3 regions of the Halolactibacillus sp. JCM 19043 genome follow, and region 1 is predicted to be linked to each of the others. Evidence: riboswitches for the same ligand, from Rfam matches in the RefSeq annotation. Region 1 holds a riboswitch; each other region holds the start of a gene.
What was found. A riboswitch is a leader RNA that binds a small molecule or an ion and turns the genes downstream of it on or off. The one in region 1 is predicted to bind thiamine pyrophosphate.
Positions count from the first base shown of each region.

Region 2: linked by a shared signal. The riboswitch ahead of tenA (thiaminase II) and the one ahead of thiD (bifunctional hydroxymethylpyrimidine kinase/phosphomethylpyrimidine kinase) in region 1 are both predicted to bind thiamine pyrophosphate.
Region 3: linked by a shared signal. The riboswitch ahead of thiT (energy-coupled thiamine transporter ThiT) and the one ahead of thiD (bifunctional hydroxymethylpyrimidine kinase/phosphomethylpyrimidine kinase) in region 1 are both predicted to bind thiamine pyrophosphate.

Region 1 covers NZ_BAXD01000007.1:88,752-101,199, reverse strand. Annotated here, with positions in the region: gene JCM19043_RS05970 (type 1 glutamine amidotransferase domain-containing protein) at 244-771, opposite strand; gene thiE (thiamine phosphate synthase) at 856-1,491, opposite strand; partial or broken gene thiM (hydroxyethylthiazole kinase) at 1,491-2,212, opposite strand; gene thiD (bifunctional hydroxymethylpyrimidine kinase/phosphomethylpyrimidine kinase) at 2,278-3,126, opposite strand; TPP riboswitch at 3,224-3,329, opposite strand; gene lepB (signal peptidase I) at 3,383-3,919, opposite strand; gene JCM19043_RS05945 (YesL family protein) at 4,099-4,704, opposite strand; gene JCM19043_RS05940 (carbohydrate kinase) at 4,724-5,686, opposite strand; gene JCM19043_RS05935 (glycoside hydrolase family 32 protein) at 5,697-7,145, opposite strand; gene JCM19043_RS05930 (extracellular solute-binding protein) at 7,168-8,763, opposite strand; partial or broken gene JCM19043_RS05925 (carbohydrate ABC transporter permease) at 8,780-9,673, opposite strand; gene JCM19043_RS05920 (sugar ABC transporter permease) at 9,692-10,645, opposite strand; gene JCM19043_RS05915 (LacI family DNA-binding transcriptional regulator) at 10,834-11,796, opposite strand; gene JCM19043_RS05910 (flavodoxin) at 11,969-12,412, opposite strand.
Region 2 covers NZ_BAXD01000023.1:41,998-49,884, reverse strand. Annotated here, with positions in the region: gene JCM19043_RS11090 (hypothetical protein) at 1-192, opposite strand, end outside; gene JCM19043_RS11085 (lipopolysaccharide assembly protein LapB) at 208-1,317, opposite strand; gene tenA (thiaminase II) at 1,641-2,318, opposite strand; TPP riboswitch at 2,394-2,503, opposite strand; gene htpG (molecular chaperone HtpG) at 2,560-4,434, opposite strand; gene JCM19043_RS17725 (IDEAL domain-containing protein) at 4,620-4,853, opposite strand; gene JCM19043_RS11065 (bifunctional diguanylate cyclase/phosphodiesterase) at 5,081-6,991, opposite strand; gene JCM19043_RS11060 (hypothetical protein) at 6,943-7,830, opposite strand.
Region 3 covers NZ_BAXD01000005.1:119,390-131,837, reverse strand. Annotated here, with positions in the region: gene JCM19043_RS04915 (AraC family transcriptional regulator) at 158-922, shown strand; gene JCM19043_RS04910 (LCP family protein) at 1,033-1,962, shown strand; gene thiT (energy-coupled thiamine transporter ThiT) at 2,041-2,625, opposite strand; TPP riboswitch at 2,716-2,823, opposite strand; partial or broken gene JCM19043_RS17330 (glycerate kinase) at 3,039-3,883, opposite strand; gene JCM19043_RS18060 (glycerate kinase) at 3,810-4,163, opposite strand; gene JCM19043_RS18645 (hypothetical protein) at 4,235-4,996, opposite strand; partial or broken gene JCM19043_RS18640 (6-phospho-alpha-glucosidase) at 5,090-5,490, opposite strand; gene JCM19043_RS16735 (hypothetical protein) at 5,670-5,840, opposite strand; gene JCM19043_RS04880 (PTS transporter subunit EIIC) at 5,854-7,284, opposite strand; gene JCM19043_RS04875 (hypothetical protein) at 7,304-9,028, opposite strand; partial or broken gene JCM19043_RS18365 (alpha-mannosidase) at 9,152-9,833, opposite strand; gene JCM19043_RS04865 (MurR/RpiR family transcriptional regulator) at 10,017-10,751, opposite strand; gene JCM19043_RS04860 (MurR/RpiR family transcriptional regulator) at 11,028-11,363, shown strand; gene JCM19043_RS04855 (SIS domain-containing protein) at 11,351-11,836, shown strand; gene JCM19043_RS04850 (N-acetylmannosamine-6-phosphate 2-epimerase) at 11,971-12,448, opposite strand, start outside.

The DNA.
Region 1 (12,448 bases):
CTCTAGTGTTAAATACTTAAAACCATATAAGATAATTGTCCACATGTTTAATTACAACAGCATAAAATCTCTGTATACATTCTTTTAAATGGCTTGATTTAACTTTTCCTTTTGTTAATCTATCCATTTCTAATCCTCTAAAAAATCAATGAGTCACAATCAATCTCCATTTGACAAAGAACCCATTTTTTTAATTTAACAACATAAAAAGACCGATAGGCTCTAAACCTATCGATCCATTTTTTATAAATCTTTAACGACCGCTTCGATAATTGTTTCCATATACTGCGGCAAGTCACTTGGTCTCCGACTAGAAATAATATGCCCCGATTTGACGACTGGTTCATCAATCCAGGTGGCACCCGCATTTTTTAAATCATCGATAAGCGCTGGTGTACTTGTCATTGTTACATCCCTAACAATATCAGCTGAGATCAGCACCCAACCTGCATGACAAATCTGACCAATCACTTTCTTATCTTGATCCATCGCTTTGACAATATTCAACACACTGTCGTAACGGCGCAGTTTATCTGGCGCCCAGCCACCTGGGACGAGTAACACATCATAATCCGCTGGGTCAATATCTTCAAAGGCATGCGTTGATTCACACGGCACACCGTACTTCCCAGTGTAGACTTTACCTTTTTCCGTACCAGCAATATCGACCGTAGCCCCAGCTTCTCGCATTCTTAGGACAGGGTACCATAATTCTAAATCTTCAAACGCTTCGTCAACAACTTGTAACACGCGTGTATCTTTTAACTTCATCACACTTTAGCCTCCTTAAGTTTTGTCGCTCTTCTTTATGTTTAACCGTAAAATACCCGAGTTAAACTCCACCTTTTGTTGGATTTAATTGTATGACGAAAGAAATGATATAACACTAGCCGAAACATCTTGTTGGTAACCAATCTCTGAAATAACCGCCGCGCCATCAATATGATACTTCTTTAACCGAGGCATATCTCTGGCCCTTAAGCCACCAATCGCAACTATAGGGGTATCTCCTACATGATCTTTAATTGCTTTTAACCTTGAAAATCCAATGGGTATTTTTGCATCTGCTTTAGTTAAGGTTGGATAAATTGGACCTACCCCAATATAGTCAGCGCCTCGTTTTTTTGCTATGATTGCTTCTTCAAGATTCGTTGCCGATATCCCGATAAACATCTCTTTTGGCAACACGGCTCTTGCTTGTTCAATCGACACATCATCTTGACCGAGATGAACGCCATCAGCACCTAGTGCCATCGCCAGTTCAAGATCATCATTCACAACAAATGGTACACGATATTGTCTACATAACGCTTTCACTTTATATCCGTATTCAATAAGGGCAGTACCCTTGAGCGCAAAGGGACCTTTCTCTCGTAACTGAAACATTGTCACCCCACTCTTAAGTGCTGCCTCAATAATCGGTAAACTAGCTTCTTCTATATAAGCCTCACCAAAAATAAAATATAACCTCAACCATTCACGCTGAAACATTAGCTACTCACCTCAATCACAGCTTGTTTTTTCCATTCAGAAATACTCAGGGTAGCTAAACAATCGATAAAATGCATTTGAAAAGAACCTGGTAGTTCGCTTCTTTCTGCCGCTACCTCACTTGCGACAGTATAAAAACTGACTGCTTCTGCCGCAGCTTCGATATAATGATCATCATCAGCTACGGCTAAAAAAGCGGCGATGACAGAGGTAAGTAAACACCCCGTCCCAGTGACCTGTTTTAGTATTGGCGAGCCGTTTTTCAATCGGTAAAGTGTTTTGCCACTATAAATCATATCTTCTTTCCCCGTCACAACAACCGGGATACGATAGCGCCGATAGAAGGCTCTCGCAATCGTCCCTACATCCGTATCAATATCCCCTTCGACACCCTTACCAGCTTGTTTAAGTGAGACAAGGGTCATAATTTCTGCCGCATTGCCTCTGATGAAACTAATCTTTAACGTCTCAAGTAAATGTGTAACGACACGCATCCGGTAATTTGAAGCGCCAACACCAACGGGATCTAACACAATAGGAATCCCTTTTTCCTGAGCTTTTCTTCCCGCTACTTGCATCGCCTGAAACACCGGTTCTGTGATTGTACCGATATTCAAAACAAGCGCATCTGAAATATTTATAATGTCATCCATTTCTTCTTTTTCATGCGCCATAAGCGGCGAAGCACCGAGGCATAAAGCCCGTTTGCGGTAACATTCATCACGACTTGATTCGTGATGTTGTGAATGAGAGGTGCGCGTTCTTTTACTAATTCTAAGTAATGCATTATACCTCACCCCCTCTAGTATCTTGACAAGTGTTTATGTCATTGGGTACCCCTTTTAACCGGTAACCAAAATGATTCGTCGGCCCGTTACCACGTCCGAGGTCAATCCCGTAAAAAATTGCAGCATGAATAAACGCTTTTCCTAAACTGACCGCATCAAGCATCGATTGACCTTTCGCAAGTTCTGCGGTAATAACCGCACTATACGTGCAACCTGTCCCATGTGTATGTTTCGTCTTGACTCTTTCTTTCGTTAAATAGTGCACTACGCCCCCGTCATAAAAGACATCAGTAGCTTCCTCAGTTAAATGCCCACCTTTTACAACTGCAGCGCTGGCACCTAACACATGCACCAGATCTTTCGCGGCTTGTGTCATCTCCTCTAACGTTGTAATCGAACGGTCCAATAACAAACTTGCTTCTTTTAAATTCGGTGTCACAAGTGTTGCTTTTGGAATTAATACTTCCCGAATAACCGCACGAGAACTCTCTTCCATTAAGACATCGCCACTCGTTGCGACCATGACTGGGTCTAATACATACGGAATATCGGGGTATTTTGTTAAATAGTCACCAATCAATCTCATCATTTCTTCGGTCGCAATCATGCCTGTCTTTATCGCATCTGGTTGAATATCATCAAAGACACAGGCCAGTTGCCTGTCAATCATCTCAATTGGTTGATGATGAATTAACGATACACATTGCGTATTTTGCGCAACAACAGACGTAACCACACTCATACCGTAGACACAACGTTCTTCAAATGACTTGAGGTCCGCTTGAATACCCGCACCTCCTGTTGGATCGGTCCCGGCAATCGTTAATGCTGTTTGAACTTTTTTCATTTTCTCCACTCCTTGTAGACGCAAAAAACCGCTCCTCATAGGTCGAGGAACGGTTGTGAGTGTATGATTAAAACGAACGCCAATAAAGACGCTAGGTTTCACAAGAGTCCCACTTCCCTACGTTGGTACTAACCAAATCAGGTTCAAAGGGACCAAAGTGATTCACTTTATCTCAGCACACATGTGCGCCCCTAGCGGTTTCATCCGTATTTATTTGTTAACTTAACCATAGTGAATATGAGAAAGTTTGTCAAGCTTATTGAAGCAAGCCAATATCTTCTGGCGGCCAAATCCGAAAGACGATTTCACCAATCACACTGTCTTCTTCAATCACACCAAAATAACGACTATCCCGGCTATCCGGTCGATTATCTCCTAAGACAAAATACATCCCTTCAGGTACTTCCGTTAAGCCTAATTCATTCATACTAAAATCATCGGTATACGTGTAGCCATCCAACTGACTTAAGACATCTTCTAAATAGACTTCTGGATAACTGACCCCGTTAATGAATAACACATCATCTTTTACTTCAACATAGTCACCCGGTAACCCAATGATGCGCTTCACATAATTCTCTTCAATAACTGAATCAGGTGCAACAAAAGCGATTTGGTCAAACCGTTCTAACTCGCCCAATTTACTTATAATAATTCGGTCACCATCATGCAAGGTCGGTTCCATTGACGTTCCTTTAACAACAGACGGCGTCATCACAAATTCTCTCACGACAAGCACAATCACCAATGCAATCACAATGGCTTTGATCCAGGAAATCAATTCTTTTACCATCTCTAACCCTCATTTATCTTTTTTTCTTATTATACGCGCTTTCCATAAGAAAATCCATGATTTCACTGAACAGACAAAAAACCTCATGCGTAGAAAGCACGAGATTTTAATTTGACTATTTAATTTATGACGTAACCTTTTGATCATCACTCACTATTCATTACGTGATACCACTCAATCTAATCATCCACTTTTAAAAAATGTGTGGCTGCGACTCTCATGAGAACATATGCCATTAAACTGACGCCAAGTAACAAGAATAACGCCGCATAAGCCAACATCACTTGAGCTAACACATAGACTAGACCGACAGATATAATCGTTTGAATCGGTCTTGCGACAGAATAAATAAGCGCGACTTTTGGATAATCTCGTAAAGGAAAATGATAGTGAACAAATACCGGAAATACCGTCATCAAACTTAATATAACGATAGCGGTTAGAAGAATAATGATAAAGAAATAGCCTTTTGAAAATAAGGCGTGATCGATTAATAAGGCCACGCGGTAATTACCATAGAGTATCGCCACGGCTAATACATACAGGTAACCTAACAGATTTGCTTTCAATAGATTTTCTTTATAACTCTTCCAATATTTTTTGAACACATCATCGTCATCTTTAAAGACAATCATTTGTCTTAAAACGTAGAAAAGGGCTGCTAAACTAGGGAAAAAGCCGATAATACCTAGCCCCAATACACTCCCTAACCAAAAACAGATATTTAATAGAATGAGGTGGAAACCAAGTGTACCTACTTTTATAAACCAGCTTTGACGATACATTTTAGTCCACCTCTTTCCATTAATTGATGTATGCTAACACTTTGTCTGCTTCAGGTATTGATTCAATGGCGCCAACTTTGGTGCATACAAGCGCTGCGGTCACATTAGCATAAGTAATCATCTCTGTTAATACTGCTTCATTTTTAATCACTTCAAGCGGTTGAGCATAAGTTGATAACTGAGATAATAATGCGCCAACAAACGCATCTCCTGCCCCCGTTGAATCGATTGCTTCAACTTTAATACTGTTGATTACTTTTTTAAAGTCACGCGTAGACACATAAGTCCCTGCCTTACCTAGTGTCACTGTCACGAGAGACACGCCCTCATCATGAAGCCGATCAACTGCCTCAGCCATATTATCTTGTTGCGTTAATAACAATAATTCCTCTTCACTTACTTTAACATAATTAGCATAAGGTAAGCAGTGATACACCCACTCAACAAAAGCTGGTTGATCATTACCCCAAAGATCCGAACGGTAGTTAGGATCAAAGGCGATAAATTGCTGCCTTTGCTGTCCTTTTTTCATCATGTTGATATACGTTTTGCGAAAAGGATCCGTTAATAAAGCTGTGGCTGAGCCAAAATGCAACGTATGCATCGAATCAATTAAGGTTTGATCAAGATCCTTTCCCTCTAATAATCCATCCGCTCCTCGCATAAATTCAAAATCTCGTTCACCACTTGAATCTAATGATACAAAAGCTAACGTTGTTTTAGCAAGGTTTGTTTTTAATAAATGATCTGTTTTTACTTTTGCGGCTGTTAAGGATTGTTCGAGGAAGGTGCCAAAAGCATCTTCCCCTACTTTTCCGACAAAGTACGCCGCACCACCATGTCTAGCAATAGCCGCCGCCACATTTGCAGGCGCACCGCCTGCTTTTTTCTCAAACGACTTACCTTCCACTAGTGAAACATCTATATCTGTACAAAAAAAGTCAATCAGTAATTCACCAATACATGCGATATTATTCACCATACCTTTTCGTTCACCCCTTACTCAGTCTCATGACTTTACCTGAAACCAATGACGAACGCTGATTAACTGATGTTACCATTAAGTCAGAAAAGCGCTCAAGTGGATAGACAAGGCTTGTTAGTGCTGATGTACCACCGTCAACAAATAGTTCAATCGATGACCGATCTAACACGATCGATAACTGAACATGTCCCGTATTGATTGGTGCCGTTTGCACTTCTTTGAATAATGGCGAAAAGTCTATTTGTCCTGCTTTACTTCGGTCAAGTATTAATATTCTATCATGAGCGTCTAGTGTCAACGTTAATTGATCATCTTCTTGTGACTGGAGTGTGATCACAACCTGATCGGCAGCATCCAGTTGTAACTCTAAATCAATCTGCATCGCTTCTTTAAATGTTGGTACAGTGACGACATCTGTTAAATCACGTGTTGTCATCACTAACTGATCAGTCACATAGGGTGATAGTTCGCTCACTGGCTCCTGCTTAGCAATCAGTGAGTCGCCTTTATGTGTTAATGATAACACGCGAGGTAGTGTCATTTGACTACGCCAGCCACCCGTTGGTACGACATTCGCATAACGCCAATTGCTCATCCATCCTAAGTAAATTCTTCTACCGTCTTCTTCTGGTATATCTGAAAAACTAACACCAGCATAATTATCCCGGCCATGGTCAAGCCAGCGAACATTTGTATCAATCGGTGAAAACACTCGGCCGTCAAAGTCCCCAATGAAATATTGCGTTTTTGAACCTACATCAAGTTTGTCATTATCACCGACACTAACAATCATAAGCCACTTCTTATCAGTGGTTCCGTCGATAGGTAGTTCGAATAAATCCGGACATTCCCAGACCGCTTCTTGATAGCCAACACCTTCACCAAATTCACTTTCAAATCGCCAATCCTTTAAGTCCTTAGATGAATACATCATGACGGTTTGTCCGGTCGCTAAAATCATCACCCATTTATTTGTTTCTTCATACCAAAATACTTTAGGATCTCTAAAATCTATTTTTTCTTCACTTATTAAAACGGGATTCTGTTCATATTTTATCCACGTCTCTCCTTCATCAAGGCTGTAGGCTAAACTTTGATATTGTTCTGGTGGTTGTTGTTCCCGGTCTAAATGATGGGTGAAAATAGCCACTAAGCCATGTCCACCATTAAAAAATCCGGTTGTGTCATGCCAGTCAACAACGATACTTCCTGAGAAAATCATTCCTAGTTCATCAGGGAAAAGAGCAATCGCTCTTTCTTCCCAATGAACCATATCCTCACTTACCGCGTGTCCCCAGTGCATAGGACCCCAAACGGTGCTATCAGGATTATGTTGAAAGAATAAATGATATTTCCCTCGATAAAAGACCATGCCGTTCGGGTCATTCATCCAGTTTTCTTTAGGTGCAAAACGAAGCTGTGGTCGATAATTCTTTCTCTGTTTAATTTCTAGCAAGCTAAACATCCTCTCTATTTTATTATTGCGATCGATCGTATCCTTCTTGTTTAATTTCTAACCATTCTTGCACATTTAATCGTTCTAATTCTGCAAGGTAAGCATCCCATTCTTCATCCGCTTTCCCGTTCGTAATCCATTCCGCTTTAATGCGGTGAATATATGGAATGAGATCTGCTTCAATCGTTGATATACGATCTAATTCATCTTCATCAAAAAACACTTTTGGATAGATATTTTCAGCACTCATGTGCGGTACCATCACGTCATTCATTAAATCAAGTCGCCAAGCAGCATCATCTGGCATAGTTGTATCTTTACCATAGTAACTATCTAAAATAGCAAGCGGCCCGCCTATCGATGTTTTCTCTCTTAATTCTACTGGCGCCGCTCCGTCTAACGGCAAGTGACGTAACATATCTGCGGCTTCATCATATTCAAAGATATTTTGAAGTTCATCATCACCATAGGTTCCCCAGTTGTTTTGAACGGATTGTTTCGGTGCATAAAGCTGATCAATCCATTTGGCCGTAAGTTCTAAATTCTCGTTAGCGCTCGTAATAACCATACGTGAACGATCAAATCCCATCCCATTTGTCCGCGCAACATTCACTGTTCCGTCAGGTCCAGCAAGTGGATTCATTAAGTCATAATTATCACCCATACCGGTAATATTTCCTTTATCCCACGTAAAGTACATACCGTAGCGACCTTCTTGTCCTTTTGCGACGTAAGTTGGCCAATCATGTTCAAATGCTTCGATATCAATTAATTGTTCTTCATACAATTCATTCATAAAATTAATCGCATCTTTATAGCCATCTTGCATAGATGTTAGTAGCACTTCACCGTCATCTGTCACAACGGTATGATCCCAGTTGTCACCAAGGCCAAATGAAGCAAATAAGAAGCCTGGGTCTTGCCCGCCGTCATTAATAATAAATGACATTGGAATTGTTTGACCATCACCTGCAGGGTCGTTGTCTCTAAAAGCAATCAATACTTCTTTTAACTCCTCAGTTGTCTGGGGCATGTCTAACCCTAACTCTTCGATCCATTGAACATTTATCCAAGGGAAATTATCAACTGAGTGAATACTTCCTTTCCCTTCACCAAGTTCTTCAATCCAAGGGAAGGAATAAATATTACCATCAGGTGCAGTCATCATCGCCTCATATTCTGGCGCTTTCTCTAATACCGCTTGTAAATTCGGCATATACTGATCAATCAAGTCATTTAATGGAATAATCGCGCCGTCATTGGCGTAGTTTAATAATTCATAATCACTAAAAGCGGCGTTCATGATTGCATCTGGCATGTCACCAGTTGCTAGGGCAAGGTTTCTTCTTTCACCAAACGTGTCACCGGTAAAGTTTAACCAATCAACATGGACACCTGTTTCTTCTTCTAAACGTTGGAAAATTAATTTATCATTAGGGTCCTCAGGTGCTAACGTTGAGCTTGATGTCATAAACTTTAATGTGACATCCTCTTCCTCTAAAGGAAACTCTATATTTTCTAATTCATAATCATCAGAATGCGCTTGTTCATTACCTCCACCACAAGCTGTTAAAACAAGACTTAACATAACGAGTAATAATCCCATCACTTTTTTCATTTTTATAACCCCCACTTTATTTTAGTGAACCTACCATAACACCTTTTTTCGAAATACTTTTGGAAAAACGGATACATGACCATGAGCGGTAAACTTGCGACAACAATCGATGAGTACTTAATCATTTCAGCAATTCTTTGCATTTCAGCGCGTGCTAATTGATCGGCAATCATACCCGGCGGTACTTCGTTTTGGACTAATATTCGCGAAGTACTAACTGTAATGGATAGAGCGATTGATCATCCAAATAAATCATCGCATTGAAATATGAATTCCATTGACCAATAAAAGCAAACAACGCAATGACGAAAATAATTGGTTTTGATAGTGGTAAAATGACACTTAAAAATATCTTCAAGTCACTTGCACCATCAATTTGCGCTGCTTCTTTTAATTCGTTTGGCACCCCCTTAAAGAATGTTCGTGTAAGAATAATATTCCAGACGCCAACGGCTCCCGGCAAAATAATCGCCCAAGGGGTGTTTAACATCCCTAAGTTTCGGACAACGAGATAGGTTGGAATCATGCCACCATTAAAGAACATCGCGAATAAAAAGAAGATCGTAATGACTTTTTTACCTACGAGTGTTTCAACTGATAAAGAATAACCAGCCAAAACAGTGAAGACTACCGCAACAAACGTAAAACCAGACGCATAAAAGACTGAGTTTAAAAATCCTCTTACGATTGAACCGTCTTCAAAAATTCTGCGGTATCCATCTAACGTCCAGTGATCTGGATTGAATGAAATTCCTTGATTGAGTAGGATATTTGGTTTTAAGAACGACCCTATTAAGACATAGGCAATGGGAACAATAACAGCTAGAACAATTAACACGAGCAATACCTTATTGACGAATAAAATCAGTCGATCAACAGGTGAATTATTTATTAAAGAATGACGTGCCATACAATCAACCTCCTTGTTTTAGTAAAGTGTTTCTCCATTTAATCTTTTTACAACAGTATTCGCAATGACGAGTAAGATCAGACCAATAACTGTATTAAATAGTCCAACAGCGGCACCAAACGACCAGTCACCAGCTAATAACCCACGTTTATAGACATACGTATCAATAATTTCTGATGCCGGTATATTCATATCTGTTTGTAAAAGATATGCTTTTTCAAATCCAACACCCATAATGCCACCAATCGCTAAGATGAATAATACCGCCATGATTGGTTTAATCACTTGCACATCAATGTGCCAAATCCGTTGAAGTAACGATGCCCCGTCAAGTGTTGCGGCGTCATGTAATTGTGGATCAGCATTTGACAATGCGGCGACATAGACGATAGATGAAAAGCCCGCTCCTTGCCATATACCAGAAGTAATAAAGATAGTTCTAAAATAAGCAGGATCAGATAAAAATGATACCGGGTTACCAGTAAACTGCGTAATCAAAGCATTAATTGGACCTGCCGGTGATAAGAAAATAAATAGCATACCAACAATAACAACGGTTGAAATAAAGTGTGGTGCATAAATAACTAACTGAATATTTTTCTTAATATTCATCCGTCGTACTTGATTCAGCATAAGCGCCAGAATAATCGGTACTGGAAAACCAATAATTAAGCCGTAGACACTTAATTTAATCGTATTCATAAAAATTCTAATAAAGTTAGGTGATGTGAGAAAACTTCTAAAGTGATCTAACCCTACCCAGTCACTTCCGAAGATCCCTTTCGTTACACTAAAGTCTTGAAAAGCAATTAACACCCCATACATCGGAATATAATTAAATATAAAAACTAACAATACAGCTGGAAGTAAAAATAGATAAAGAACATAATTCTTTTTAATATAAGCCCATTTCGATTCTTTTTTATCGATGCGGCTTTTCCCACCTTTTCCTCTGCTTGGCTTTTGTTTCATAACGTTTAACACTCTCCCTTTACTTAGTATGCGCTTACAATAGAAGGCGATTAATATGTCAACCGGTTGACATATTACGTAATAAAAACTTGAAATTTATATCTTGATTATAATGACCGCAAGAAAGAATGTCAACCGGTTGACATAAAATAATTTTAAAAAACAACATAGTTTAATAATTGAGGGAACTATGTTGTTTTTCCTTTAATCAATTCTACTGGTAATGTCACATTTTTAACTTCAAAGTTATCTGATTGATTGATTTGTTCCATCAGTATTTCTACAGATACTCGTGCAATTTCTTCAATCGGTTGTTGAATCGTTGATAAATCCGGCAATAACATGCGAACCGCCTCAGCCCCATCATAACCAATGACTTTTAAATCTTCTGGTACACGGATTCCTCTATTCTTTGCCTCATTTATAACCTTCGAAGCAATCATATCATCACTAGCAAAGACAGCTTCTAGATCAAGGTTCTCATTAAACAAGTCTTCTAAGTAAGTATCTGAGATTTCATACGTTCTGTAAGGAAGGTTATTCTTTTTCATCGTATCTTCATAGGCATCTCTTCGCAGGTTTGCGGGGGTTTCTAATTCTCTTGGCCCATTAATATGAATGATTTTTTTACATCCTCGATCAATTAAATGTTGTGTTGCCAGTTCACCACCACGATAGTTATCACTAGAGACAACAGGAATGTGATCGGCTAAAATACGATCAAAACTGACGATAGGCATGCGCGATTTTTTATATAAATCAATGCCACGATTGTGTGCACCTGCAATAATGCCATCAACTTGGTGTCGTTGAAGCATCTCTAAGTATGCACGTTCCTTATCTTCACGCCCGCCACTATTACAAAGCAATACTTTATACCCTAGCGATTCACAAACATTTTCTAAATGATAGATTAACTGTCCATAAAACGGATTACTCGTTGTTGGAAAGATCACACCAACGATAAAGGTTTTATTAATGAATAACGATCGCGCAATCTCATTCGGGTAATAATTAAGTTCTTCCATCGCAGCGTACACTTTTTTACGTGTTTTTTCACCAATATATCCTCGGTCGTTGAGCACACGCGACACGGTTGTTGGTGATACTTCAGCCAATTTTGCTACATCGGCCAATTTCGGTTTTTTCATGACAAATCTCCTATACCTTTTAGTAATGAAACAATCGCATAGTCTCATTGTAAATTAAATTAATTTTTTTGCAAATATATTAACCATCATTTTTCCAAAATGAGTCTATCTTTCTTCTTTCTGCACTAAAAAACCTAACGTCTCATTTAACGTTAGGTTTTTGATTAGCACTTTACTTCGACGCTAGTACATCATCAACCATCGCCCGAGTATGCTTCAGATCTTCTTCGTCTGGATCTAAGTCAACTTTAACGAGTTCACCGTAAACTGTAGCACCGACAGACTCAAAACGTTCTTTAAATTGATCAAGCGCGACGCCGTATAACGGATAAAAAGAATCACATGAACCGAATAAGCCAATGCGTTTACCTGATAAATCCTCATCTTCAACCTCATCATAAAAATCCATCAACTCAAACGGTAAATCCCCGTCACCGTACGTGTAACTACCAAAGAAAATCACATCGTAATCGGCTAAATCGAAGGCATAAAACTCATCACTTGGAATATGGAAGGTACTATGTTCGAGATTTTTCTCGTCTAAGTAACGCTTTATTTCATCAGCAATACACTCCGTATTACCTGTCATACTTGCATAAGCTACTGCTATTTTCATAAATATTCACCTCATCATTATCATAGTGATAATGAT
Region 2 (7,887 bases), on a different contig from region 1:
TGCAAATACATTAACAATCTTCTTGTTTGAAATAAATAATTGAACAAGCAATAATACAATAGATAAAATTAATGCATTTGTTACAAACACACCTCTTAGATCAAAGGACTGTAAAATAGCGCTTATCTCAAATGCTACAAAAAGTAATAATCCTGTTATAAAAAAAATCATACCAACAAAAATCTTAATCATTTAATTTTCACACCTTTATTCAATTTCTAGCATCCGATCGATACCATCTGAAAGTTCATTAACCGTTGATTGCCAATAGCTAAAGTCCTTTAATTCAAGTCCCATAAACGTATTATAATAGTCTTGTGCGCTTGTATGATCAGAAAAACGCAAGCTTAATCGAGTTAGGTTAGAAAAAATAATATCTTGGTATTCTCCTGTATAGGCAAGATTGTCAAATCCTTCTCTAGATATTTCATAGTCACCTTGGGTGCTTGTGATAAATGCGGATATTAGTTTTTCCTCAAGAATCCAATCGTTTTCTTCAACCATCTTTAGTAACGCGTTTAATTCGCTTATATTTTTTGTTAGATAATAGTTCTCGGCGAGTAACACATAACTTGATTTTAAATTAGGATAAATATTGATACGTTCTTTAAAGTATTGAATAGCTTGATCATATTTTCCATATTGATTATGTAATAATCCTGCGTTATAAAGAATATGTTCATGAGGATATTTATTCGCATTATGATAATCTTTTATCGCTGTTTCAGAAGCTTTTAATTTCATTGAATTCAGCGGTAAACCTTCTATTACATCTACCCAAGCTTCTTCTTTTTTCACATCAAAACTGTCGACAATTTCAGACCATTCTGCATAATATTGTGGGTCAGTGTTATTTATTTTTGTAGCAGCAACCGCATCATTAGCTATTTGTTGGGCATGTTCAAATTCCCCTAGCAATAAGTACACTTGTGATATTAAAAACAATGTTGTTGGGTGATGGCTCTTTACTTCATCATAAGCTTTTAAAAATTCTAGCGCTAACTCGTATTCTTCAATTTCTAGATAGCAAATGGCTAAGCTGTATAAATATTGGTCGTTTTGCGTATCCAGTAATAGTAATTCATTATAAATCTCAACCGCGTCATCATACTTTTCTTCTTTTTCATATAATGCGACTAACTCTTCTAAAGTTTCAATTTTTTCTTTCTCAATATCCACTAATTCTTCTTCATTTTCAATATCATTACTTAATTCTTGGTTATTTTTGTTAGGGGATATGATATTTTTTATATTGATGGTGAGTAATGTTGACAAAATAACTATAAATATAATAATGTACTTGTTTTTTCTTTGCATGTCATGTGAGCCCCCTACTTTCATATCTGAGATAAGTTAAAACAGGGAGAACAATGAATATTTATCTCTGTGATATAAAATAATTTGATAATTTTGTTAATAACATAACCATACCAAAAATTTCAAAATAAGTCCATAATAAATTGGGGATTTGTAGAGAAACTATTAGTTAAAACGTTTATGGTAAAGGCACCATTATCTTAAGAAACATACTATATTGGTCATCACAGTTTAGTCTATACGAAAACCACCAACAAAAAAAGTGTTGGTGGTTTAGGGTTTAGTCAATTAAAGGTTTATAGTCTGGTTTTAATTTGTAACTGCTATATGACGATAGGCGTCCATCGGCATATCTCTAATGTGTACGCCATCTCCCAGAATAAATATTCATATTGACTGCTCTTTAAGAACAGATCAGTCCAACGTTCTTTTTCTTTTTCTGATGCGGTTTCTGCAAGTTGGTCTAACCGGTCGATTTGTTCTTTGACGAGTGTCATAAACCAATCGGAATGATACGCCTGTATCCACGTTTGATAGACGGGTTCTTTTGGCGTTTTGTCTTTTAACTGTTCACCGATTTCAGCATACAACCAGTAACATGGTAAAATCGCCGCAATAACGTCCCCTAGTTGGCCAAATTGACTGGCTCGGTACATATGTGATGTATAAGCATACGCTGTTGGAGCCGGCTCAAAGGATTGCTGGTCTTTTTCAGAGATATTTAATTGTTTCATAAAGGTCCGGTGAAGATCCAGTTCTGCTTCATAGGTGCCTTGAACGTGTTTAGCCATACTGTTCGTTACTTCTAATGAGTCTGCTTTTGCGGCAGCTAATGCTTGCGTCTTTGCAAAGTGACTTAAATAATACGCATCTTGCAAGACGTAGTAGCGAAACCGGTCGAGCGGTAAGGTGGAGTCCCCAAGCCCTTGTACAAAGGGGTGATCAAAACTCGCTTTCCAAATCGGATCAGCCTTTTGTCTTAATTCATCTGTAAATCTCATATAATTCTCTCCTTTTTCCAAATAAAAACACCACCGCTAAATAAGCAAGTGGTGTCGATCATTGAATAAAGAAAGTCAAATCTCGTCCCACTTCCCTCCGCTAGCATCAACTAGATCAGGTTCAAAGGGTCAAGGCATTCGTTGCCAATCTCAGTCACAGATCAGTGACTCCCCTAGTGGTGTTTCATTTGATTGTATTTTGATACTGTTACTGTAACATACTGACTATTAAAGTCAAGTGTTACTTCATCACTTTCCAAACATCATTGGCATAGCTTACTGGGTCTTCTACTGGTAAACCTTCAATCAGTAAAGCCTGATTGTATAGGACATTCGTGTATGTCTCCATCATATCTTCGTTTGATTGTGAGGCTTGTTTGAGTGACTTAAAGATATCATGATCCGCGTTAATTTCTAACACTTTCTCAGCTTTTACGCCTTGATTCTCAGGCATCATGCTTAAGACTTTTTCCATCTCAATGGAGATATCCCCTTCGTTAGATAGGCAGACAGGGTGTGTCTTTAAGCGTTTAGACAGGCGAACATCTGATACTTTACCTTTAAGAATCTCTTTCATTTGATCGAAAATCGCTTGATCTTCTTCAGAAGCTGTTTTTTCTTCCGCTTGATCGTCCTCAAAACCTAAATCACCACTTGAAACAGATTTAAATTCTTTTTCATCGTAGTTCAATAACATTTTAATCGCAAATTCATCAATATCATCAGTGAAGTAAAGAATTTCATAGCCTTTATCACGGACGATTTCTGTCTGAGGTAAACGTTCGATGCGCGCATGTGACTCACCTGTGGCATAATAAATATAGGTTTGGTCTTCCTTCATACGTTCAACATATTCGGCTAAGGTGACAAGTTTCTCTTCAGTTGATGAATAGAATAGAAGTAAATCTTTTAAGGTATCTTTATTTTGACCAAAGTCACTGTAGACACCATATTTCAATTGACGACCGAAAGCTTTAAAGAACGTTTCATACTTCTCGCGATCATTCATTAATAATTTCTTTAATTCTTGTTTGATCTTCTTCACTAAGTTTTTCTCGATTAGCTTCAACTGACGGTCATGCTGTAACATTTCGCGAGAAATATTAAGTGATAAGTCTTCTGAATCGACAAGACCTTTCACAAAGCTAAAGTAATCAGGTAACAGTTCAGGCGCTTTATTTTTAATTAAGACGCCATTTGAGTATAACTCCAAGCCTTTTTCAAACTCTTGCGAGTAATAGTTATAAGGCGCTGTTTCAGGCACGTAAAGAATCGCTTGATAACGAATATTACCATCGACACTCACATGTACATGTGTTAATGGATCATCATAACCGAAATGTTTTTCTTGATAGAAGTTTTTATAATCATCATCGGTTAATTCAGCTTTGTTTTTCTTCCAGATTGGTACCATGCTGTTGACCGTTTTCTCTTCAACAATCGTTTCATATTCATCTTCTGTACCTTCTTTTAATTTTTCTTCCGTTAGATCCATTTTAATTGGATAGCGAATGAAGTCTGAATAAGTTTTAACGATCGTTTGCAGTTGACGCGGATCTAAGAATTGTTCAAAGTCATCATCTTCTGTGGACGCTTTAATCGTTAGTGTGATCGTTGTACCCACATCATCTTTAGTCGCCTCTTCGATGGTAAAGCCTTCAGCGCCTTCAGAGTACCAGTGATACGCTTGATCTGAATCTACTGCGCGCGACGTTACACTTACTTTGTCAGCAACCATGAAAGCTGCGTAAAAGCCGACACCAAACTGGCCAATAATATCAAAACCATCTTTAATTTCATTGTCTTTTTTAAATGCCAGTGAACCACTTTTCGCAATGGTGCCTAAATTTTGTTCAAGCTCTTCTTTTGTCATACCAATCCCATTATCAGTGATTGTTAACGTACGATGATCCTTATCTGTAGAAATTTTAATGTAATAGTCCGATTGATCAAATGTAATCGACTCATCGGTTAATGCGCGGTAATACATCTTATCCATCGCGTCACTCGCATTGGAGATTAATTCACGTAAGAATACCTCGCGTTTTGAATAAATCGAATGAATCATCATGTCTAATAATCGTTTTGACTCTGCTTCAAATTGTCTGACGGCCATATGTTATTCCCTCACTTTTTAATATTTTTTATGTATTAGCACTCGACACTTTAAAGTGCTAACATATATTTTTTAACATATTTTTAACCATCTTGTCAATCCTTTCGTATCAGGTTATCGTTAATTAACTACGTTTAAACAGAAAAAACCACACCTCTAGGTGTGGCTAATTTCATCTTATGTGATTAATTGACTTGGGTATAGTCAATATGACGTTTCGCTTCTGTTTCTTTTTTCAAGTAATTGTATTGATCAGATAATGCGTCAAACCATGCTTTATCATTTGTTTGAAGGGCTAAGTCGATTAATTGTTCTAATTCACCAAGAGTATAGTATTTGCTATCTGGCTCTACTTGTAATTTGACCACGTGAACTTGGATACTGTGATTGGTTAAAAGATGGTTATCACTCGCAATCACACGTATTTGTACCCTGTTCTCTTCTTCTAGTTGTTTTTCGACGAAGCCATGAATACGCTCACCCTTGTTTGACTGTAATTTGACCCAATCCCCTACATTTACTTGTTTTCTTTCTTCTGCCTCATGTTTGACACCACCTTTTCTATTAATTATTTTAAATTGACAGAATACTTAGAATAGTCATTTAAAATATTTAATAGTAATTTTAATCGGTTATGGTGATAATGTCAATAGTCTTGCTCAAACTGCTGTTTCGTAAGTGGTTGACTCATTAAGAAACCTTGATAAGCATCTAGTTGAACCGACTCAATTAATGCGACTTCTTCTGCCGTTTCTACTCCTTCTTGGATAATAATTAATCTCAACTCTTTCGCAAGCGTTACTAAACGTTTATAGCTGCTTAAACCATCCTCATCACTAAGTGCGTCATGGAGAGTCCCTTGTGAAAGTTTAATCATCTTAAAGGGTAGTGTTCGCAGTTGACGTAGGGATAAATAATGATCCCCAAAAGAATCAATCGCCACTTGAATACCAGCTTTTTGATAAGCGCTCAGTTTGATTTTTAAGTTTTTACATTTATCACGCGAGAGATTTTCACTGATTTCAATGACTAAATGTTCAAGGTTGACGTTTGCTGCCTCGAATTGCTGGTGGATAGATAAAAAGGTTTTCTCATCACGACATTCTTTTTCTGTTAGGTTAATATGCAACTTGATCGCTTGATGGTGGCGTTCATTGTATCCTGATAGGGTTTGTGTTGCTTCTTTTAGTAAAAACTGCGAGAATTGAGGCATTAAGCCGTTCTTCTCAGCAATCGGAATAAACACATTAGGTGCAATCGCGCCTAGTTTGTTATGCTGCCAGCGTAATAAAGCTTCAACGGCGCGGATATCTTTTGTTGCGGTATCAATAATCGGTTGATAGACGACGTAGAGCTCCTGGCGTTCGATTGCTTGGAATAAGTCTGTCTCTAATTGAATGTAAAGCGATACTTCTGTTTCAAGTGCAGGGGTATAAAATCTAAACGTATTTTTCCCTTGTTGTTTTGCTTGATACATACTTAAATCAGCATACTTAGTCAGTTCATTTAGCGATTGAGAATGTTTAGGGTATAAGCTAATGCCAATACTTGCCGTCACAATAAAGCTATGATTATCAAACGTATAGGGCTTCGTTAAGGTATGAATGATTTTTTTAGCTAGATTGGTCACTTCTTGTCGGTCTTCAGTGAAATAAGTTACAATCGTAAATTCATCGCCACCAAAGCGAAAGACGTAGTCACGGTCGTTGATGACGGCTTTTATACGATCAGCGACATCGATTAATAACTTATCCCCTGCATCATGACCAAAGGTATCATTCACATACTTAAACCGGTCTAAATCTAGAAACATGACCGCGAATCCTTCATTATCTCGATCTGTTTGTTCAATCGCTTCATCCACAATCGTTTTAAAATATTTACGATTACCAATGCCGGTGAGCTCATCGTGGTTGGCTTGATGTTCAATGATTGCTTGGTTTTCTTTAATTTCGGTAATATCGGTGGCGACCATCAATATTTCTTTCCCTTTGTCCTTTATACTCTCTATCGGTTGTTTTGTTACGCGATACCATCGAATGTTGCCATCTGATCCTACTTGTCTATCTTCATAGGTCGTTCGCTCCTGAGATAATAAAATCGACTGATGGAGTTTTAAGTGATAATGAGTGGCAGCTATATCATTCGTTACATTTAAAGCGTGACGGCCAAGCATTTCTTTAGCCGTATACCCGAATAGTTCAGCATATTGGTCATTAACAAGTGTATAGATGCCATCGGCATTCATCGTATAAATCATCATCGGACTAACGTTAATGATACGGTCTAAAAAGTCTTTTTGATTAGCTAATTGCGTTTCGTTTTTTCTAAGAACAAGCCGCGACTTTTCTAACTCATGGGCCATTTGATTAAACTTGTTATTTATCTCACCAATACGGGTGTTTGTATTTGTATAACGAATACGGTGGGTGTAATCCCCCTCACTTAGTTCATCAATGGCCATAATCAATGCTTGATACGGTTTCTGACTACGATAGTAAGCGTAGATCATAATGATGAAAAAGACAAAAGCCAGTCCAACGAGAATCGGTGCCAATATTTCAAATATATTGAGTATAAACTGATCAGCAAGTACTTCAGGTACAAAGAGGCTAATGTCCAACCATTTCGATTTAATGGTTCAGCGGCCATCATAAAGTGAAGATCGTCATAATGAAAGACATTGATTGCCTCGTCTGAATTTGTTAATAGTTCATGATTATGACTATTTTCATGAAAATCATCGATGTCTTCTTGATAGGTCTCGCTTAACTGATTATAACTATAAATTAACTCATCATACTCATTATAGACCCCGATATAGAAATCTTCAGAAAATGAAAGAGAGTGGAAATAGTCTTGGAGTGTGTTATTAGCACTTAAATCAATAAATACATGTAACTGATTATCTTCAAGTGGTATGAGTAATTCTAAGAGATGGCTTTTTTCAATTGTTTTAGTCTTTTGTAGATAAGCTTCTTCAACAAATTCAATGCTATCTAATTGATAATCAGACGCACCCACTAAACCATAAAAAACGGACGTTTGTATGATTAAATCTTTATTAATAATAAAACCATAATCAATCATGGGAGAATTGTTAATTAAGTCTTTTAATGCTTGACGTCTCTCGGATGGATTTTCGCTTTCTAAATGACGTTGACCGACTGCGTAGCGTGTTAATTCATCCACTTCTGTTAATACACGATTGAATTGCTGACTAAAACGTTCGTTCGCTGAATACATCATTTCATCATAGTATTCAACGGTAAAGCGTTCCATCGTAAAAGCGGCAGCGTAACTAAAGAGAGTGAAGAAAGCCGTAATGATTGCCAGATTAAAAAGTATGGCCTTTATGACATGTTGATTCCGCCATTGGAAATTAAATTGTTTCATGTTGCTCCCCCTCTCTATTCGTTACCCTTATTTTAGCCTATAAAGAGGTTCGTTGAC
Region 3 (12,448 bases), on a different contig from region 1:
CTTTGCCTAAAAGTTTCTTTCGTGAAGATATGTCACTTTTAGTGCAGAAACATCGTCTACTCTTATAATCCGCTCATTTTCTCAATATATTAACGAAAAAGAAGGAACTATAGTATAATGACAAGTAAGTCTTAAACATTCATTGGAGGGTGTGTGCATGGTATTTTTTCAAACCCACGGGTTAACGGGCCCCACAACATTTTTATATCATCACGTCAACGACCTTCAGTTTCCCTTACACTTTCATGTTGCGTACGAATGTATACTTGTCCATGAAGGAATGATTAGCGTTGATATGAATGATACAACCTATAATGTGTCGAAAGAACAACTTATTTTCATTCACAGTCATCAAGTTCATCGTATTACATCAGAGCACCATTCGAAAGTTACCATTCTCTTATTCTCAACCGATTTCATCAGTGATTTTGATCAACAATATAAAGAGCGGTTAGCGACCTCACCTGTCATTTCCTACTCTGCCTTACCAAAGATAGAGAAACTCCAGACGGTGTACCATCAAAAAGCGTTTTTGTATGATGTGCTTTCACGTTTAATCAGTCAATCGAACTTTATCGAAAAAAAAGCAACAATGAATACCACATTACTGCATGATTTATTACTGTATGTTGACAATCATTACGATAAGGATTGTTCATTAAAAAGAGCGGCGACGATCCTTGACTATGACTATACTTACGTTTCTCAAGCATTTAAACAAATGACGTCACTTTCTTTTACTGATTATTTAAATCAATACCGCGTTTCTCAAGCGATTAATAAGTTAACCCATAGTGAGTTAACCATTTCTGAAATTTCTCGTCAGTGTGGCTATGAGACGTTACGGACGTTTAACCGTAATTTCCTTAAATACACGAATATGACGGCGTCAGACTACCGGAAGCAATATACCGCCTCCTAACAATAGATGAAAGTTAGATGAGAAATAGCCAATAACACTTGTAGATTCCGCGAAATTTGTTATAATCTTACTACTTAGAATAAAAATATAATACAGAAAGAAGTTTTGATATGGAAAATAGCCGTTTAAACAAAAAGAAAAATAAAAAGAAATGGTGGATTTTAACCCCCGTCATTATCTTACTCGTCTTATTATTATCGATCGTTGGTTATGGTGTGCATTTATATAACGAGGTTAAAAGCAATGTCAATGACAATATGCATGAAAAAGTTTCTGGTAACGTGATTGATACGGAAAAAACAAAAGAAAAAATCGAGAACAAAGATAATCTTAATATCCTCTTACTCGGTATTGATTCAGAGTCATCTGTCAGTGGTCGTTCGGATGCGATCATTGTCATGACTTTAAAGCCAAATGAAGACAAAATTCAACTCGTCAGTATTCCGCGTGATACTCGGACGACGATTGCTGGTCGCGGAACAGAAGATAAGATCAATCATGCGCATGCATTCGGTGGCCCAGACATGGCGATTGAAACAGTTGAAAATTTCTTAGATATTGATATTGATTATTTTGCGCGGGTGAATATGGATGGTATGGCTGAACTCGTTGATTTAGTCGGTCCAATCACTGTAAATAATGAACTGAATTTTTCTCAAGGTGGCAACACCTTCCCAACCGGCAACATTACCTTAACCGGGGATGAGACGATGAATTTTGTCCGGATGAGAAAAGAAGACCCAAGAGGTGACTTTGGCCGGACCGAACGTCAGCGTAAAGTCATTGAAGGTATTGTAAGAGAAGGTGCGAAAATCGAAAACATCACCCGTATTTCGGATTTACTTGATGTGCTAGGTAACAACGTGAGTACCAATATGACCTTTAGTGATATGACATCACTATTCCAAGGTTACCGTCAAACTGCCTCGAATTTTGAAGACTATCAAATGCAGGGGTCTGGTTCGATGATCAATAACATTTATTATCACATTGTCACTGAAGAGGAAATCAATAAAGTTCATGATTTAATTGAATCTTAATCTAAAAAGCCGCGCATCGACTTATATAAGGTCGACGCGCGGCTTTATTTTTGTCATGCTATCACGCGCTAGGGTCCATTAAGCGGCGTGACGCATCGGTTTTTTAACAAGTGATGGTCGTTTACTAAAGAGAAATGCCACCGCGACAATATTAATGATCGCCGACGGGATAATATACGACGCATTATAGACAAAAGAATAGAGCCAAATATTCATGCCGTCAATGAGTGAATCAAAGAACACCACGCCTGCTAGATAATGACTAACAAAGCGAAGGGTGCTGCCGAGCCCAACACCGACAATGACCCACTTCACAAAGCTCCCTTTAGAACCACTCTGTAATGCATTCGCTGCTTGGTCTTTAAAGAGTCCCGCAAAACCTAACACAGTAAAGGCAATTGGATAGTCAAGCAAACCTTGAACCGGATGAGCGATCCAGGCAGTACCTGAAACAATTTGTAAGACACCTAACAGTAATCCTGATAATAAGCCACCCTTTAGTCCCCAGCGATAACTGATAATAAACACCGGAATCATCGCAAAAGAAATCGATCCTCCTTGGGCCCATACTTTAAATGATAAGAATGGGACGAGGTCTAAAATAAGCGCAAGCGCTGAAAAAATCGCGACCTCAATTAAAAATAATGTACGTTTTGATTGCATCAAACATGCCTCCTCATAAAATTTGTGCAACAAAAAAAGCAATGCCAAGGGATGCTTCCTGATGGAGGACCCTAACATTACTTAAAACGCCATCAAAAAAGCCACCATCCCTACGCTAGTATTAACTAACAGGTTCAGAGGGTCTAAGTATCGATACTTACTCTCAGCTGACGATTATCAGCTCCCCTTGAAGGCTTGATTCAATTACTTTTCTTGTTAGTTGTATTATATCAGTCTATTCTGAAAATGCAAGGGATGATGTTTAAATTGTTTCATCGTTATCATCTGCCTATCTGTTTTTCTATATACATCATTTCATCACTATGTTATGCAGAAAGAAATGAAGATAGAGAGAGCTTCTAATGATTCATTCATGTTCTACTGACCCTTTCGTTTGAATAACGGCCATACAATTATTTCTTAACGGTTAACGTGAGAATCTGTTGAAACCTTTCGAGTGCCTCCTTTAATAATCTCGGGCCTTCTGCCATAGCTAAGTCAAGTGTCATCGGCTCGTTCACAATCGGTAGCGTGACATGAATATTCTCTTCCTTTAACTCGGTTAATCCCTGTTCGACCTTACCAGCAAAGACCACCGTCGGTACGCCCACCTCTTTAGCTAGTCGACTCATTCCGATTGGCACTTTACCTGCGAGTGACTGCCTGTCAAACTTCCCTTCACCCGTGATCACTAAATCAACGTCACGTAACTTTTCTTTTAGTTTCCCGCGTTCACTTAAAAGATCTAAACCACTTTGAAACGTTGCCCCAAAAAAGCTATAACAACTAAAACCAATCCCCCAGCTGCTCCAGCGCCGGGCATCTCAGTACAGGACACGTGTAACGTTTCTTCCACTGCTCGACTAAATTGCATCATCGCTTGTTCTCGTTCAGCTAGTTCCGCTTGTGAAAAACCTTTTTGGAGACCAAACACATACGTTGCTCCATTACTGCCTAGTAACGGGTTCGTTACATCACTCGCAATCAACCACTTAACCTCTTTCACTCTCGGATCTAAGCCACTTGTATCAATTTGCTTGACCTTGCTTAAATCAACGGGGAGTAAAGGCAATGCTTGATTTCGTTCATCTAAAAACTTTACCCCAAGCGCCATCATCATCCCCATACCACCATCGACCGTAGCACTACCACCCAGTCCTAAAATAATCGTTGTTGCGCCGTAATCAAGTGCTTGGCTGATTTGTTCTCCCACTCCAAAACTCGTATGATAACTCGGATGGAATGTACTTGTCTGCATGAATAATACCCGCAGCTTCCGCTACTTCAATAATCGCCGTGTGACTCTCTTCAATCCAGCCCCACGTCCCTATCGCTTTTCTGCCATTCACATTTGTGATTATTTTTTGGGTGTAGTCTCCATCCTCTGCTTCTAAAAATGCTTGTACCGTCCCTTCGCCACCATCAGCGACAGTGAAACTTATGACGTCATGTTCCGTTAATGTATCCTTGACGATTCTGTTGGCTTCTGAACTTGTCATCGAACCTTTAAACGAATCAATTGCTGTTAAGATGCGCATCACTTTCATTCCTTTCTAAAAACAAAAGAGTATGACTATAGTGTGCCATACTCTTCTTTGTCTTTCACGTATTAGTTTAATTCTGGCCAGTAATCTTTATTTGCTTCAATCAAGGCATCGAGTACAACCCGAGCTTTTTTCGCATCCACAACGGTACGATTAAGTGTCAAGGCTTGGAGCGCTTTTGTATATGACCCTTCCATATAGGCTTCAACGGTCAATTTTTCAAAGGCATGTTGATTTTCAATCAACCCTTTATAGAACGTGCCAATCTGACCAACCGCATAAGGTTGTGGCCCATTGGCACCAAGCGTTGCTGCCACTTCAACCATACTATCATCTGGTAAGTTCGCAATGATGCCATCATTTCTCACCATCACGATAAAGGTTTTCCGCTCATTATTGGCAATCGATGCGGCGACTTCAACCATCATATCACCATGAGCATCGTTATGAACAACTTTTGAGTCACGTGCGGTGCCATTGTCGACAATACGACGACATTCCTCAAACACTTTCTTCTCTCGACCTTCTCTTACCTCATCCGTTCTCGTCCAGTTCGGATCTAGTTTTTTCACTTTATACTCTGGATAGAGATAATATTGTAAATACGTATTCGGTAAATAATCAGGAAAATCTTTTAACATGTCCTCCACCATCGCATACGTCTCAAGCCACGATTGATCACGTTGTTCCGCATCAACCGGTCTAAAGCCACCATTTAAAATGATCTGTTTTAACTCTGGTGCCCGGTCACGTCCTGTTTCATCATAAATATGTGTAAACCAACCGAAGTGATTGAGACCAAAGTAAACGGGCTCTAATTTATTCACATCATGATCAATCAGTTTTGAGTACGATCGAAGTAAGTTGACCGGTTGATCGCAAATATTTAAGATTTTGTCTTCTTGAGGGAAGATTTTATCAAGCGCTAACGCGACAATCGCCGCTGGATTCGTATAGTTCAAAATCCAAGCATCTGGACTTAACTGGCGTACGTCACGTACCATCTCTTCCATATCACGAATCGAACGCAATCCGTAACTAAAGCCCCCCGGTCCACACGTTTCTTGACCAATGACGCCATGTTGAAGGGGAATCTTTTCATCTTTTTCACGCATATCAAATCCACCGTACGCATCTGACAGAAAACAAAATCAACCTCTTTATAAGCGACTTCTTTATCGGTCGTATACACAACCTCTACCTCCGGTGCTTCTTCTTTAAAGAGAATCTTCGCAAACTCACCAATCACTTCTTGACGCTTTTGATCAACATCATATAGCACGACCCGGTTTAAGGCGAACTGATCTAAATGTGTCGTCATCGCTTTTAAAATACCTGGTGTCCACGTTGAACCGCCACCGACTAAGACAATATTATTTTTTTTCATCATCAACATCCCTCTTTTATTTATTAGTGAATGACGGATGACTTAGCATTAATCCGTCAGTCACTGCTTTGCTTTTATTTGTGTGTTTAATTCTTGTGATAGCTCATTAACGCTTACGCTTTTTGTTCATACATATAGTTATCAACAATGTTACGCATCTTAGAGACCCGGCCACCATAGACAACATGTACGGTGTTAGCATCCGGACGCACAATACCATTGGGGTTGGTTTTCTTTAAATACGCTTCTTTCACAAGCTCGCCATTTTTCACTTCTACACGCAAACGACTAATACAGTTATCGACATCGACAATATTGGTAAGCCCCCCAATCCTTCAATGATGTTTTCAGCCGTCTTACGATCCTGTTCTTTGACTGGCACGTTTTCCGTATCATCCTCTTCATCATCTTCAAAGTCGTCTTTCGACGACCAATTGTTAAGACGTTAAACTTACGGATAATAAACGTATAACTGAAATAATACATTGCGAAGAATATCGGACCGGCAATTAAGTAAATGTACCATTTCGTTTCAAGTCCTTGGAAGACACCAAAAACTAACCAGTCAATGATTCCCCCTTGAATATTCCCAATTCCTGCATCAAAAATAGCTGGGACTAAGAACGCTAATCCCGCAAAGATCGCATTTACGATCCAAAGGACAGGTGAAATAAAGATAAAGGTAAATTCAATCGGTTCGGTAATACCGGTTAAAATCACCGCTGTTAAACCGGCTAGGAAGAACTTTAAGACTTTCTCACGTTTTTCCGGTAACGCCATCCGGTAGATCGCCAAGACGGCTGCTGGCATACCGAACACCATGTGTAAGATCTTACCTTGTGCTAAGAAGCGAGTCGCATCTGTTGAGAACGGTAAATTATTATCTAATTGATACAGATAAATCTGTAAGGCACCGACAAGTGAATGACCATCAATATTTTCTACCCCACCCAGAGCGGTGAATCTAAACGTTTGATTTAAGATGTGGTGCAAGCCCGTTGGATTAATGATTTTTTCAGTAAATCCATAGAGGAACGTACCAAACAATCCTGTTTCACTAATTAATTCACCCATATTGATGATACCTGCGTTAACAATTGGCCATACAAACGTTAAGCCAATACCAACCACAACCATCACTAAAGCCGAGATAATCGGCACAAAACGTTTGCCGCTGTAGAATGTCAGCGCCGCATGCAGTTCTGTTTGTCTAAACTTATTGTGTAAGTAGACGCCCATTAAACCAGCGATAATACCACCAATCACGTTCGTGTTATAAACAAAGATCCCAAGCGTACTTGTAAAACGGGCATTGAGTAACGTTGCCTCCACTTGACTTAAACCTTCGGTTTCCATTAAGTAGGCAATCGATGTTGTCTCAGGCGTATATCCTTGTAACGAAAGGAAATAGTTCATCCCGATGAGCATCGCAATATACCCAACAGCGCCTGCATAAACAGCCACTTCTTTATCACGCTTCACCATGCCAAGTGGAATCGACATCGCGAATAATAACGGTAAATACCCGAATGGGAGGGCTGATATTTTTCTAATCATACCTAAAATGTTTTGTAAGAAGGTATTATCTAAAAAGGGCATAAATTCAATAATATTCGGATTTTGGAGCGCTGCGGCAAGTCCAAGGAATATCGCCATAAATGACAGTAAACTAATCGGGAATAAGAGCGACTTTCCGAAGCTTTGGAAATTCTTTTTAAAGTTTGTCATATAACTGCCTCTTTTCTTCTTAGTGATGTAATATAAACTGGATAATTTGTTGGGGCCTAACCTCTACTTGTTCAACAACATGAAGGGATTCTTCCATCGCATTCGCTATTTGCGTACCTGGAGGTAAGGTTAAGTTCTCTGTTTCAAACATTGGATTATATAACCGGACAAATAACTGATTGTCTTCTGTACATTTCACCGCTGAGACCACACACTGTCCTAAGTCTAGGGTGACATCAGCTTCGTCTAATGCAACGTTAGGTCTTGGATTAATATTAAAGCGATTAAATGCTTTTCGTTGGTAAGCAACAAATGGTGTGAGATAGCTTTTGGCTTGTTTGTTTTGCGTCTCGATTTGTTCAAAATCAAACGCACAGTTAAACGTAAAGGTTGTGTTGGTTAATTGATTATCTGGTGTTTTGATTTCAATACCTGACGGACGACCGGGTCGATTCACAAGATTTCGTTTACCTAGGTGAGAGAACGTTCTAAACAAGGTAAGATAAGCGCAATCACCAACTACTTCATATTCTTTTAGCCCTTTCGTATAGAGGTTAAATTGATCATCAGCTGTTAATGATAAATAACTTTGCATCGTTTCGATACTGACTGGTTTTTCAACCCAGTTGTCTTGTTCCCAAATCGTTAACGGTTCTGTTAAATACACTGGTTTAAATTGATCAGATAAATAACCATCTACTTTCACTTGATTGGTGACTATTCCCGTGTGAAACACAAGTCGGTAACGACTATCAGCTGTTACGTTTGTGTGATTCAGTTCAACGTATACTTTCGGATCATTGTTAAATAATCGACACGTCCCAGTAAATTCTACCTGCGTCGTTGCTTGTTTGTTTTCTCGTTCTGTCTGATGACTCGGAACATCAAAAGCAATCGTTAACTGGATCACCTCTGATAGATCTCTTTTCTCAACCTGATAGGACAGCTCACCCACGTCCTTACTGTTAAGCACCCAATCATTCACCGGTGGTGAGTAATCATAACTGTCACCCGCATCCCCACTATTTTCAATCGAAAGGACGTTGGTAAAGAGGCGATTCGTTGCTTTATGGCGGTAATGTAGTTGATTGTTTTCAATAAATAGTTGACCAAATTGATTTTCTATCATGGACTCTATTGATTGTACCTCTTCAGCTCTTTCTGTCTCAACTTCTTCGTAAGTGACGTAACGCGCAGATAGCCCAAGCATCTCGTCCACGCTCACATAGACTTTCGTGCGGTAGACTTGAATGTCTTTAAGTCTCGCCGCCACTTGACGATCAATTAAACCAGCATCTTCTATTTGTTGATGTTCAATCACGTAGTCAATCTCTTGTCCCGATTCATCATAAAGAAGAAAGTTTTTTGTACGCGTGATCATCTCAAGTGACACCATCTCATCGGTGCGCTTTTCTGGTAGTGGGTTCACAATCACGATTGTCTGATCCGTCTCTTTATTAGCCATCGTCAGTAGTCTTAAATGCAGGTCAATTTGTGTGTCAACCATTTCTTTTGCGTTAATGAGACGCTGCCTAATATCTTGATTAACCGCATCACTATTACACCCACCAATCGAGTCATGCGCATGCGCACCGAATAATAGCTTGGCGACTTTTTCAACCACACCGTGGGGGTACGGGATACCGACCCGTTCACCAATCACTGCCAGTGGCTCTAAGGTGTGATACAACTTCGTTTCAATCTCATTGTTTAAGAGTTTAATATCCATCCGAGTTGAGCCGATCGTGCGGTGGATACGCGCATGTTTACTATCAGTCAGCTCGCCTTTAACAATCTCAAGGTCTTCTTTATTTAGTGTGTGAAGATAACCTTCAAAATCTGTGAGTGAGAAGTTATCTTCTGGATACAGCTTTTCTAGCGCCGTTATGACTTGTTTAATGTCACGTTGAAGTGGCATTTGATCGTGTCCATTCATAATTAAGCGGCTATTTGAAGCAGAATAAGCATCAAGGACACTCATTAACTTTGCCATTCTCTCACTTAGTAGTGAAGCGTCACTTTCTAAATACTTTGCCCCCTGATACCCTGTCGCTAAGTTCACACCGAAAATTTGTGTCCCATCAATACCTTCCCACAAAAAGTCGGACTTCTTTGCTTTTAACTCACTAAAGCCCCGCCAAAAGAAAGTTGACTCTATACCGAAATGTTGATAGATTTGCGGCATTTGACTCGCATGTCCAAATGTATCTGGTGCATAACCGACAAGCATCGGCTCACCAAATTCTCGTGCGCGTTTAATGCCGTAATAGAGATTTCTAAAAATGGATTCCCCGTGGACAAGTAATAAATCCGTTTGTGTATACCACGGTCCTACTTAAATTGCCTGATTGAATGAGTCGCTTCAGCCGTGGTTCTTGTGTTGGTTCCAGTTCTAGGTAGTCGTCAATCATAACACTTTGCCCATCTAAAATATAAATGGTCTCTGGATTTTCTTCTAAATAGTCCATGACATCTTGCATATGGTTTCTTAGTAACACCTTTGTTTCATCTTTTGTAAAGTACCACTCCCTATCCCAGTGTGTATGCATTAAAATTCTAATATCTCGTTTCATGATATCCCCCTTATGTGTTGATGACACCCTAAGTATAGCGCTTACATTTATCCGTGCGTTTCAAAGAGACGGATAATTATCCAAAACAAAAAGATCTCTTTTCACACCTTTAGCATAAGCAATTAAAAGGCGTGAGATAGAAGATCTTTTAAATAGTTATTACGTCGTATGATGAAAGTAATTAAGCTTTAGTTTGTTAATGACTTCATTGATCATTAAAATCATATGTAACTGTTGTTCACGAGAAATACCCTCCATTTTATCTACGGGGACATCATGAACGAAGGTATACGTGCTGTTTTCACTAATGGAGGAAGCTTTCTTTGTGATAGATAAAATGAACATATTGGCACGCTTAGCATTCTCAAGCATCTGGAGGCAGCGCTGCGTTTCACCAGAACTGGAGAGAATGAGTAAGGTATAACCTTTAAATTGATTCAACATTTGTAGTTCAGAAACAACAATCGCCGGAATCCCAAAATATAAAAATTGTCTAGCCATATATTGAGCAGAAACATTAGAAGCACCTAAACCAAAGATGAGGATGGTGCGACGGTGCTGATAAAGATGTTTAACCAAGCTATCTACTTGCGAGAAATTAATTTTTGATAAAATATATTCTGTATTTCTAATGTGTGTTTGTGTTTCACTCGACAGTAAATCTACATCTTCTTTAATCGCATACTTTAGTTCACTAAAGCCCTTAAATCCGAGTAATTTTGCGGTGCGATTAATCGTCGCTTGAGACGTATAACTTTCTCGTGCGATTTTTACGACCGTATATTTCGGGATCTGATTGAAATGGGCTTCTAAATAATCAAGGACGGCTTTTTCGCTTTTCGTAATCGTTCGGTCAAAGTTTCGTTCTTTTAATTGATGAATGACCCGGTACATCTTGTTTCCTCCCTTTGTCAGTTCCTATGGTCACATAAGGCACTCCTTTATAGATTACCGCTTCAAGAGGGACCTGACAAGACGAACGTCAGTAATTTCACTGTTTTTTGTTTCCTTCGTCAGTGCTTTTCACATTATTTTCAGAATAGATACTAAATATAGTAACGCCTTTAATCCGTCCAGTTTTCAATGTATAATGAAAGGTGTAAATCACTTTCATTTTTTCCATGCTATTTAACATGGCCATGAAAACCTATGTAAAAAGGGAGACAAATAATGACGTCTGTATTAAATCAAATCCAACTACATTATCAATCATTAAGTAAATTAGAAAAAAAGGTCGCTGACTATGTGTTAGCCCACTACCCTAAGATTGCGAATATGCATATTAAAGACTTAGCTGAATCCGCTGGTGTATCGGTTGCGACGATTACCCGCTTTAGCCATAAAGTTGGCGCAAAAAACTTTGTCGAACTGAAAATCTCTTTGCGTGATGCGATTGAAGAAGAGGTTGAGTCGGATGATGCGATGGCCTTAGTCAATCATATGTACCAGTCGGTCGTTGAATCATCAGAATCCTTATCAACGATTGAGACTATATTGAAGCGGTAAATATTATTAAGCAAGCGAAACGGATTCATATCTTCGGACTTGGTAGTTCGGGGTTATCAGGGGAAGAGTTTAAACTAAGACTCCAGCGGATGGGATACAAAGTCGATACATACCATGACTCGCATAGTATGATTCTCTCCAGTGCGATTATGACAGAAGAGGACTGTGTGCTCGCGATTTCGTCTTCTGGTGAGACGAGTGAGATCATTGATAGTTTTGAACTCGCCAAACAAAACAAAGCCAATATTTTAGTCATGACTAACTACGTCGATACAAAGCTAACCGCCTTTAGTGATGTCACCTTATTCACCTACAGTATGCGTGCTTTTAAAACAAAAGGCTTACTCAACAGTCAGCTCTCGATTTTATATGTGATTGATATTTTAACGCTGCTGTTGATGCAAGATGACACGAGTCAATACAATTACGATAAAACCTTAACGGCGTTAAAAAATTATAAATCGAAAAAATAAAACGAGCCTGATGCGTGTCACTACTCACGCATCAGGCTCTTCATTTATCAAATGAGAAAAACATTATTATCTTACAATAGGTGTTGTTAAGGTAAAAGCTCTAAGAATTCTAGCCACAAAACTCTTTTGTCACATTAGCCATTGTGACGCGTGTCAATCACTTCTTTAAAGCGCGCAGTAATCAGTTGTGGGCGGGTAATCGCACTACCGACTACCACAAAATCTGCGCCGTTTTCCAGTGCTTCTTTCGCAAGCTCTGGTGTGTTTAACTTACCTTCTGCGACAACAGGGATCGATAACTGTTGTTTCATTTCCTTTAATCGTCTAAAGTCATCATCAAACAGTGATTGACCTTCTGTTTCTTTTGTGTAACCAATGAGCGTGGTCGAGACACAATCAAAACCTAACTGTTCAGCCATGACTGCTTCTTCAACTGATGACACATCCGCCATTAGTTCAATATCTGGACGCTGCTCTTTCGCATAACGTACCAAGTCTTCTAACGACTCACGACCTGGACGCGTGCGTCCTGTCGCATCAAGGGCGATCATATCAACGCTTGACGTAAAGAGCTCATCAAGCTCTTTTTTGGTCGCGGTAATAAAGACGTCT